3 regions of the Paenibacillus sp. FSL H7-0323 genome follow, and region 1 is predicted to be linked to each of the others. Evidence: riboswitches for the same ligand, from Rfam matches in the RefSeq annotation. Region 1 holds a riboswitch; each other region holds the start of a gene.

What was found. Region 1 has a riboswitch for cyclic di-AMP ahead of MHH89_RS17180 (TrkH family potassium uptake protein). Riboswitches for the same ligand answer to the same signal wherever they lie in the genome.
Region 2: another riboswitch for cyclic di-AMP. It lies ahead of MHH89_RS22585 (C40 family peptidase); the one in region 1 lies ahead of MHH89_RS17180 (TrkH family potassium uptake protein).
Region 3: another riboswitch for cyclic di-AMP. It lies ahead of MHH89_RS17660 (alpha/beta fold hydrolase); the one in region 1 lies ahead of MHH89_RS17180 (TrkH family potassium uptake protein).

Annotation. Positions count from the first base shown of each region.
Region 1 covers NZ_JBBODB010000001.1:3,788,554-3,791,831, reverse strand. Annotated here, with positions in the region: gene MHH89_RS17185 (CPBP family intramembrane glutamic endopeptidase) at 1-1,481, opposite strand, end outside; cyclic di-AMP (ydaO/yuaA leader) riboswitch at 1,804-1,981, shown strand; gene MHH89_RS17180 (TrkH family potassium uptake protein) at 2,044-3,278, shown strand, end outside.
Region 2 covers NZ_JBBODB010000001.1:4,994,664-4,997,941, reverse strand. Annotated here, with positions in the region: gene MHH89_RS22595 (hypothetical protein) at 1-464, shown strand, start outside; cyclic di-AMP (ydaO/yuaA leader) riboswitch at 683-821, shown strand; gene MHH89_RS22590 (C40 family peptidase) at 879-1,307, shown strand; cyclic di-AMP (ydaO/yuaA leader) riboswitch at 1,670-1,812, shown strand; gene MHH89_RS22585 (C40 family peptidase) at 1,818-2,309, shown strand; gene MHH89_RS22580 (GNAT family N-acetyltransferase) at 2,499-2,984, shown strand; gene MHH89_RS22575 (c-type cytochrome) at 3,112-3,278, shown strand, end outside.
Region 3 covers NZ_JBBODB010000001.1:3,899,572-3,902,849, reverse strand. Annotated here, with positions in the region: gene MHH89_RS17675 (Nif3-like dinuclear metal center hexameric protein) at 1-785, shown strand, start outside; gene MHH89_RS17670 (hypothetical protein) at 870-1,043, shown strand; partial or broken gene MHH89_RS17665 (glyoxalase) at 1,121-1,231, opposite strand; cyclic di-AMP (ydaO/yuaA leader) riboswitch at 1,478-1,664, shown strand; gene MHH89_RS17660 (alpha/beta fold hydrolase) at 1,770-2,579, shown strand; gene MHH89_RS17655 (hypothetical protein) at 2,870-3,025, shown strand; gene selD (selenide, water dikinase SelD) at 3,172-3,278, shown strand, end outside.

The DNA.
Region 1 (3,278 bases):
CCGTAACGAAGGAAAATATAGCTGAACAGCAGCCCGATTACAGTCAGCTCAATGGGACGGGAGCTGATGGGATAGATCGGATATAACGTATGGCCAAACGCCCAAACCAGCGTGGTGATCAAGCAAGCGATAAAAGTGTTCCGGAACACCTTTTTCAGCATAGGAATTCCGAAAAAGCGATAAATGGCTTCCTCAGATAAACCAGCGAGCCATGCGACGATAGGCAGAAGCCAAGCATATCTCATGTTATAAGGAGATTGGGTGGCGTCTGTAGTAGACCAATTGTGCAAGGTAAACGATAATATGATGAACATAACCGTCTGCACCCCTAGCAGAACGAAAGCCCAGATGTATCCAGCCCGGATACTGTCCAACACATATTGTCCATAGCCGGGCTCTTTGGCGCGGGGCCAAGGGTTCATGCCTTCCTCTTTTCGCCATAGGCCATTACCGCCCACTAAAGAGAAGTAGAGCAAGGAGGACATCAGCAGGCTGTACAAAGCATAAATGATAAACATAATGACAGAGGTAATCTGTGCTTCTAGCCCTTCGCCCGTTGATTCAGGAAGCATATTATAGGTGCTGATCATCATGATTACAAAATAGGCTGAGCTTAGGAATACTCCACGTTTAAAGGAAGTATGCTCTCTTCTAAGAATACTGTAGACGAGTGCCAGAATTCCTAAAATCAGTGTGGGTATACCGTAACCGAATAATGTTAGCTTTTCCGCTAAAGAGGTCTGTCCTTGTACGTAGGAGGTATGCCAAGCCGGTGCAGTGAATCCGGCATTAAAGCTGGATACCTGCTCTCCACTGAAATCAAAATAATAGTGCAATAAGGATTCGCCGACCTGAACAGTACTATCCGTATACACTAGCCCATGGCTTCCTGTATTGGATTCAATTTGTAGCTTGGCAGGATTTACTTCCCATTCTTGAAGCCAAGGACGAGCAAGATTCTCCTTCTGTGCTAGAGTGAGGTCAGCTCCCTTGTCCTCTTTTGCACCAACGGAAGCAATGCCTGGCCCCTCTTCGGAGACAACTTTTGCAGCCTTTGAGAAAGCGACAATCTTACCGGTATACATATTGAGGTCAACGATGATTTGCGGCTCTTGCTCCGCTGAAGGAGTAAGCGTTGCCCGAAAGACATCAAAAGGATATTTTTGATCCAATTTTTTCTTGGTGTAGTCCTCCACAAGCTTCTCGCGAGACATATAACCATAAAAGGAAGAGTCCGTCTGGTAAAGTACATTCCATTGATCGTTTGGTGCTTCGGTGTAGTTGAGCTTTTGTTCTGCGAATAATATGGCTTGGTCACGGGCTTCTGCCTTGCTAATGACGGTGGTATCTTCACCTGTAGGGCTACTAAGCAGTGAAGGGGAAATCTGAAACATAATAAATAGAATAAGACCGATAATGCCCGAGATGATGAGCCTCTTGGAGAGGGCACGTTGCTGTAAGGGCTGGCCGACGGGATTCATGTAACGCCTCCTTGTTATGTACTGTGACAATGTTATGTTCCATTATAGTATTAGTGCCTGGTTGGTTACAAAAAACATTATATGTTCTTTTTATGGGTAATAGAGATAGTATAGAATAGTCATGTGAATTTATACCATGAATTTTATCGTGTTCATTTCTGCACGAATGATGAGAATCGGTGTAATTGCAGGGAAAACACGGAAAAGTGATGAGAAAAGGCACTCCTTTTGATGCAGTCTCTTTAAACCGCATTTTTTCATGTGAATGAGCATTAATTGTGTCTTTGTGAATTCACTAAATAACGTATATAATTTGTATGCAATTGTATAGTAGCCGAATTTCTGGTGAAAACGGGGGAACCATAAGAAGTGATGAAAAGTGGAGTGTACACGATAAATGGCACTTTCATCAGGGGTGAATTTCGTTCTGGGAACGAATAGGGCAGCCTGCACAGTCCGAATCCGACAGCTAACCTCGTAGGCTAATTTACTGCAGGAACCAAGTCAGCATTGGTTTTCCAGTGCTTTTTTTGTTGGAATTTTTGATAAGAAGGTGAGCAAAGTGGCTTCACAGTTTCGCAGGATTTCTGAATTTAAGTTTCTGAAGCTCTCGCCGCCGCAGATACTGGTGCTTGGTTTTGCATCGATCATTCTGATAGGGGCCCTGCTGCTTATGCTGCCCATCTCAAGCACAAGCGGGAATTCCGTGGAATTTATTGATGCATTATTTACTTCAACGTCGGCAACCTGTGTTACAGGGCTTGTTGTGCTGGATACCGGAACTTCGTTCACCATTTTTGGGAAAACCGTAATTATGATCCTGATCCAGATCGGCGGCTTAGGTTTTATGACCATGGCCACTCTATTTTCACTGGTGTTAAAGCGTAAAATATCTTTGCGGGACAGGCTAATCCTACAGGAAGCCATGAATCAAGGCTCTATGGAAGGAATTGTGCGACTGATCCGGAGAGTCCTCATATATTCTCTTGTCATAGAAGGCTGTGCCGCTGTGCTGCTGTCTATTCGCTGGGCTTTTGATATGCCGTTGGGAAAAGCGATTTATTATGGCATATTTCATGCGGTGTCTATGTTTAATAATGCGGGGTTCGATATTTTTGGGGATTTTCGCAGTTTAACTGATTATGTATATGATCCGCTTGTGAATATTATTGTAATGTTTCTGATTGTCTCCGGGGGGATTGGTTTTATTGTAATGTCAGATCTGGTGGAGTTTCGGGTAACCCGCAGGCTGTCTCTACATAGTAAAGTTGTCCTGTCCACCAGCACAGGGCTGATTCTGATCGGAGCTTTGGTTATTTTTATATTTGAGTTTACTAACACTCGTACCCTGGGTTCACTGAATTTCGGCGGTAAAATATTATCGGCCTTCTTTCAATCCGTGTCTCCCCGTACGGCTGGCGCGAACACAGTAGATATTGCTGGACTTCGGCAGGCTACACAATTTTTTATAGTGATTCTTATGTTTATTGGTGCTTCTCCGGGCTCAACGGGCGGCGGGATCAAGACAACAACCTTTACAATGATGATTGGTGCTGTAATTGCTATGCTGCGTGGACGGGAAGATGTTGTGTTGTTCCGTTATCGGCTGGCTCAAGAGCGCATCTACAAGGCATTAACGATCACGCTGCTGGCTTTGTTGTTAATCGCCTCTGTGTCGATGATACTCTCCACAACTGAAGACAGTAATTTCTTGGCAATCTTGTTTGAGACGACCTCCGCCTTTGCTACGGTAGGACTGACTATGGGGCTAACTCCGGAACTGTCAGCGATCGGTAA
Region 2 (3,278 bases), 1.2 Mb from region 1:
AGATCTATGGACTACCTGTCTTAGTCTTTAGCCTAATCGAATGGGTGCTGACCCTGCTGCCGCTTTACTGGCTTGCTCCAAAAATGTACGGGCTGTTCTTATCCTCTTTGTTTAACTACACTTTGTTACTTCATTTAGTACCATACGTATTGGCATGGCTTATATATATTTTTATCGTGCGCCTGTTTCTTCTATATATGCAGTTTGGTTACACCGGCGGTACAGGAATGTTCTCCTCACTGTTCATCTGCTTGCGGTCACTGATTCCTGCTATAGGTGTTTCCATTGTACTTGGTGCGGGAGGCTTGCTCTTACTGCTAGTGTGCGGACTGACGGGTCTGTTCTGTCCCGGCCTGCCGGCACTTATAATACGGCAAATCTCACCACTACCTTCTACGCTCTTAAAAATGTGGGGAATCTCTGCACAATATCATCTATGGTGTAGCAAAGCATTTCCACAATAAATTAACCTTATTTGACATAATAAAAAGGTCCCAATTCCTGTATTCAGGAGCTGGGACTTTTTCTCATTACGGATAACTTAAGAGTATTTGCAAAATCATAAAAGCTCTGTTACAATAAGTCCTGTGCTATTAGTAACAATTTTGTAATCAATTGAAACGATTCCTACATAACTAAATGTATTTATCGTAAGTGTAACTGTCGAAACGTCATTCTCTTGGTGCTTAACACGCCTAATTCCTTTGCACCGGGAAGTGGGGGAACCATATTTTGGGTGAATTGATCTCGCTTTACAGGGATCATAGGGAATCTTCTACCGAACCCTTAAGCTAACCTCGCAGGCCTTGGAAGGAGTACATCTTTTGAAAAGACATAATTTAAGAAAAAAATGCGTCGCTGCGGCGCTAGGACTTGTAATGGCATTATCTATTGGTGGAGGAAGCGCCTTTGCCGACTCTAAGATGGACACTGTAATCTCAAAGACTATTGGAGTTGCCTATAAAACCGGAGGTACAAGCACTGCCGGATTTGATTGCTCTGGATTTACAAAATATGTATTCAAGAATGTGGGTCTTACTTTACCTCGTACATCAAAAGCTCAATATAGCGTTGGAACTGCTGTATCCAAAAGCAATCTGCGTTCTGGTGATCTAGTGTTCTTTAACACACTTGGCAATGGAGTATCCCATGTCGGCATTTATGTTGGAAACGGAAAATTCGCACAATCGTCCTCTTCGCGTGGAGTGACCATCACTTCACTCAGTCAGGCCTACTGGGCCAATCGTTATGTTGGCGCTAAAAGAGTAATGAGTACTTCAGCTTATCAAGCTGTAGCCTTCGATTGAAACCTTCCTCACAACTATAACCTCATAATTACAACTATATGAACCTGAATCTGATTATTCCCGTAATCAAATTCGGGTTTTTCTTTTTTCCATAATATATTTTTACACTAATAGAGCCCAATTGAAACACGTTTATTTGATAAAAATTGCAATTATATTAAAAATTAGGTCATTATTAACGCTTACATATGCCTTTCTACCGTAAAAATGCCAATTTTTCTGCATTAATATGTTAAAAACGATTGCCAAGCGGCTTTCTGTTTGTTACAATTAGCGCAGTGAGATTTTAGTAACATTTTTGTAATCATTAAGTTGTTATTTACAAAGGTTTTGTCATGTATTGATTACAAGCTAATCCTAATCAACAGTATGAGCCGAGTTTCCTAACTATTAGGAAAACGGGGGAACCAACTTTGGGTGAATTGACCTCCATTATATAGAGGGGTCATAGGGGACCTTCAACCGAACCCTTAAGCTAACCTCGTAGGCATTTGGAAGGGGTATACACTTTTGAAGAAGAAGTTAGCAGCAGCAGTACTAAGCTTTTCCATCATCCTCACCATCGGAGCAGGAAGCGCTTTCGCAGATTCCAAAATGGATAAAGTGATTGACAAGGCCATCGGTACTAAATACGTATCCGGCGGTATATCCACTAACGGATTTGATTGCTCCGGATTTACAATGTATGTGTTTGATAAGATTGGCATTAACCTTCCACACCAATCAGGTTCCCAATATCAAATGGGCACAGCAATCTCCCGTGATGATATAAGAGCCGGAGATCTTGTATTCTTCAATACAAGTGGCAAAGGTGTCTCCCATGTCGGCATTTATGTCGGTGAAGGTAAGTTCGCACACGCTTCTACCTCACGCGGTGTTACGATTAGCTCTCTGAGTGATAGCTACTACGTGAAACGCTACGTTGGTGCTAAGCGCATTATGAGCACAGACGCTTACCAATCGGTTGCTGCTGAATCGGAAGACAATGATGATGTTCAATAAGTAACGTACATAGGCTCTTTTCCAAGGTAACTCTTGGAGGAGAGCTTGTTTTTTTGTCTTATTACTTATTTACCCCTCTCATAATTTGTAAAACATTCCTCTCATATAAAGTTTCTGAGTCGAACCTCCCCCATTTTGTATATAATTAGTAATATAGCAATGTCCTCGTGAAAGGAGCTCGTTGACTTTATGATAAATCCCTCGGTAACTTTTCATGTAGTTCCTATGGAGGCAATTCACGGAGAAGCTATTTGTAAGTGGAGCTATACGCCTCCATATAATATTTATGGCTGGATGCCGTGGGAGCAGATGCAGGCTCTTGGCATCGAGTTTGGTGATCCGCAGCTCCGGGAGGAACAATATATCTCCATATTAAATGAACAAGAGGTTTTGTGCGGATTCGCACAGTTGTTCCCGATGGAAGGAGTCGTTCGTTTAGGAGTTGGGATGCGCCCCGATCTATGCGGCCATGGTTTAGGCAAACTATTCGTAGATGCCATCGTCCAGACAGCCTTGAATCGTTATCCTGATCGTGAGATAGATCTGGAAGTCCTGACCTGGAACCAACGCGCCATCCGAACTTATCAAAAATGTGGATTTACGATTACAGATACGTATGAACGCCGCACACCTACAGGAGACAAACCTTTTTATTGCATGGTCTATGACAAATGATATTAAATACCATATATTTCATAAGAACGATTGTATTCTCGTTCATTTTTTTGTCACAAACCCTATGATAACGCTTCACCATAAGCTATAATGTAGGGAGCAGCTTACATAGAAGGGACGAATTGGGATGCAGAAATGGATCATGAGCGGTTTGTTTTTTGCCGCCTGTGCCTTTGCGGTAGTACTCATGTTTACACTTCCGGGTAAAGAAGAGGTAGCGGAAGAAAATAAGCCCACGATGCCGGTAGTTCAACTGGACGCAGCAAAGGCAGAAGCAACCGTGAAAGCCAGCTG
Region 3 (3,278 bases), 110 kb from region 1:
CGATTAGAGCGATTTTGGAAGATTTAATGGGAACTGTGGAACAGGTAGAAGGGACTGTGGATATTCTGAACCCAGGGGAACCGGAAACTGAAGTCACAGGGATTATTACGGCCTTTTCTGCCACACAAAATATTGTGGAGCAAGCAATAGCGTTAGGAACCAATTTGCTGATCACGCATGAAGGTGTATTTTATAGCCATCATGCGGCGAGCGAGTGGTTAGAAGGTGATCCGGTTTATCATGCGAAAAAAAGTCTGATCGAACGATCCCCAATAGCTATTTTTCGTTATCATGATTATTGGCATCGGCAAGAGCCGGATGGGATTATGATGGGTTTGCTGCGAGAGCTGGATTGGTCAGACTATGTGGAAGAGCAGCAAGCGGCTGCTACGATTCTCACTATTCCTGCCATGACTGTACTGGAAGCTGCTCAGTATATTAAAAGTAAGCTAGGGATCTCTTATGTACGCGCTGCTGGTGACCTGTCTCTGTCCTGCAAACGCATAGGGATATTAGTAGGTTACAGAGGGGGCGGGACGATGGCTATTCCACTTTTTAATGATCACAATCTTGATTTAATTATTGCTGGAGAAGGACCAGAGTGGGAGACTCCGGAATATGTGCGGGATGCAGGGCACCAAGGCAGATCTAAAGCGCTCATCATGTTAGGTCATGCGGAGAGTGAAGCGCCGGGGATGAAATATTTAGCTGAAATCTTAGCAGACAAATATCCCATGCTTCCTACCCGGTTCATTGCTGAACAACCCATCTATCAGATGGTTTAATCTGGGGAAATTAAGAGTACGGAATAAATAAACATATTATGGAGAAAATGAAGGGAAACAGGTCACTGAGAAAGGAGTGTTTCAATGGAAATTCCTTTGGAGGCTGATGAAGTATTAAGTCGGATCAAAAAGCTGCAAAGCGACGGAAGCTCAATCAGTAAAAAACAAGTAAAGCAAAGCGACCCAGAGCTTATGAGAAGTGCGCTGTTCTTTTTTCCAAGCTGGGAGCATGCATTGAAAAACGCCGATCTTTTGTAGCCATAGTATTGTAAAAGGAAGCTAAGTGGACAGGGGGAGATCTCTGATTCTGCTTAGCTTTTTTCTTTTTTATGAAATCATTCGTGCTGTTCATGTGAAATAATATTAACAAGCTTGCCAAACGGATCGGGGACATAGAAACGACGAACACCCCAAGGTACAGAAACTGGCCCAATAGTGGTATTGAAGATTGTCGTTTCTTATTAAATAGGAAAGTACTGGTGAATCACCCCCTTTTTCGCTTGCTTCAGAGCTGTTTTTCTAAAGAAAACGAGTAAACAAGAGCAAAAGAAAGAGAAAATGAAGAGTATGCTTAATATGAAATGAAAAGCATTGCTTTCAACATTATTTTGACCAGAGCCCTCCTTTACAAGAAAACCTTACAAGAGTATGATTCATCTCAGAACTGAGAATTATCTTAAATTTACAATTACATAAGCAATCCGCTTAATTTCCGTTTCTGGAAAGCGGGGGAACCAACAACTGGCAGCCGATGTGAGAGTCGGCACTGGTTATGGGGTGAATCCTGTTCCGGGTGCATAATATGCATCCCTGCAGGTAGGGCAACTCTCACTGCCCGAATCCGACAGCTAACCTCGTAAGCGTATGGAGAGAGGATGAATGGCGTGTTTAGTGATGAATAGCCACAGAGAATCCCTCTGTGGTTTTTTGCTGCGTTTTTAAGCAGATATAGTCGTAGAATTTATTATGAAAGAGGTGTTACCTTTGCCTATCGCTAAACTGAACGGAACTTCGCTCTATTATGAAATCAATGGAACTGGCACTCCGGTTGTGTTTATCCATGGACATGGATTAACACACAGTATGTTCAAACCACAGCTGGAGTATTTTTCCGATAAATATAAAGTGATTTTGTGCGATTTACGGGGGAATGGCAAGTCTGGTAAACTGCTGGAGGCCCCACATGAGATTATTGAGACGCAATGTCTGGATCTGATTATGCTGTTGAATGACCTAGGTATCCGTGAAGCAGTTTTTGTAGGAATCGCCTATGGTGGCTTAGTCGTTCAGCATATTGCCAAACAATATCCTGAGCGTGTAAAAGCAATTGTGGTCGCGGATAGCTTTTGTAGGACTCACGGATCAACAATAGTAGGGAAAATACAAACTATGGCAGCATATTGCAGTTTACTAATGTATTATCTCCCAAGCGAGCTGGTGTTGCCTTCGATTCGGATGATGTACCGAGAGCGCTGGAGTCTGGCCTACAATGAGATTAGAAGAGGACTGCTGGACAAACGCCCCCGGGAGTTATATCGGCAAAGGCTGGCTACGAGCCATGTTGATTACACCAGATGTTTAAAGGCTTTTAAACGTCCTGCATTATGTATTGTGGGGGACTTTAATGAATTTGGAGTGAATTGTATGAAGGAAATGGTGTCTCAGCTGCCGCAGGCGCAGTTGGCGATTATTCCGAACGCATTAGATCCAAGTAATCTGTGCCAGCCGGAGCAATTCAATGCGATTCTTCAGCGTTTCTTAGAGAAGCAGCAGGGCAGTCAGCAGATTAGCTGATCTATAGGGAGACCTTCACAAGCGAAGCGTTTAAGTGAGAAAATAGGCGTCCCATAGCCAGGGCGGAATGAGCTGGCTATGGGTCGTCTTTCTGGGAAGAACTTTAGGGGAATTCTCCCTAAAATGAAGGAGATTATGGCTCCTAGAACGTAGATTAGGGAAATCCTCCCTAATAATAGGATGTTTTTAGCCATAAATGGGTATTTGCATGAATTTTTAGGGAGGAATTTCCTAAAAACCTCATTTTAAAGCGATTATCGATGAACATTAGGGAGGATTTCCCTAATATAATGGACATCCAATTAAAGGCTGGCTTATCCGTAGTGAAATCTACGAATGAGCCAGCCTTTGGTTATTTTACTAACCGATGGATGTTGAACATTTACAAGCATATTGTACCTAGAACGCCACTTAATGTCCCTACCCTACCACAGCACCAAATATAGCTCACCAGACGTGGGAAAGAACAATAGACTCTAAATAGTTATAGAAGGAGGCGTAGTAAGCAACGCATCTGCTACTCTTGCATTTTGTACAATGCGATCTACTCGTGTAAGATTAAGATAATTCATACTAAAGGAGCTGAGTCATGATGTCTCAAGCTGAAACTATAAAACTGACTTCATTATCTTCAAAAGGGGGCTGCGGCTGCAAAATCGGTCCCGCCGATCTCATGCAGGTTATTCGTAGTCTGCCACC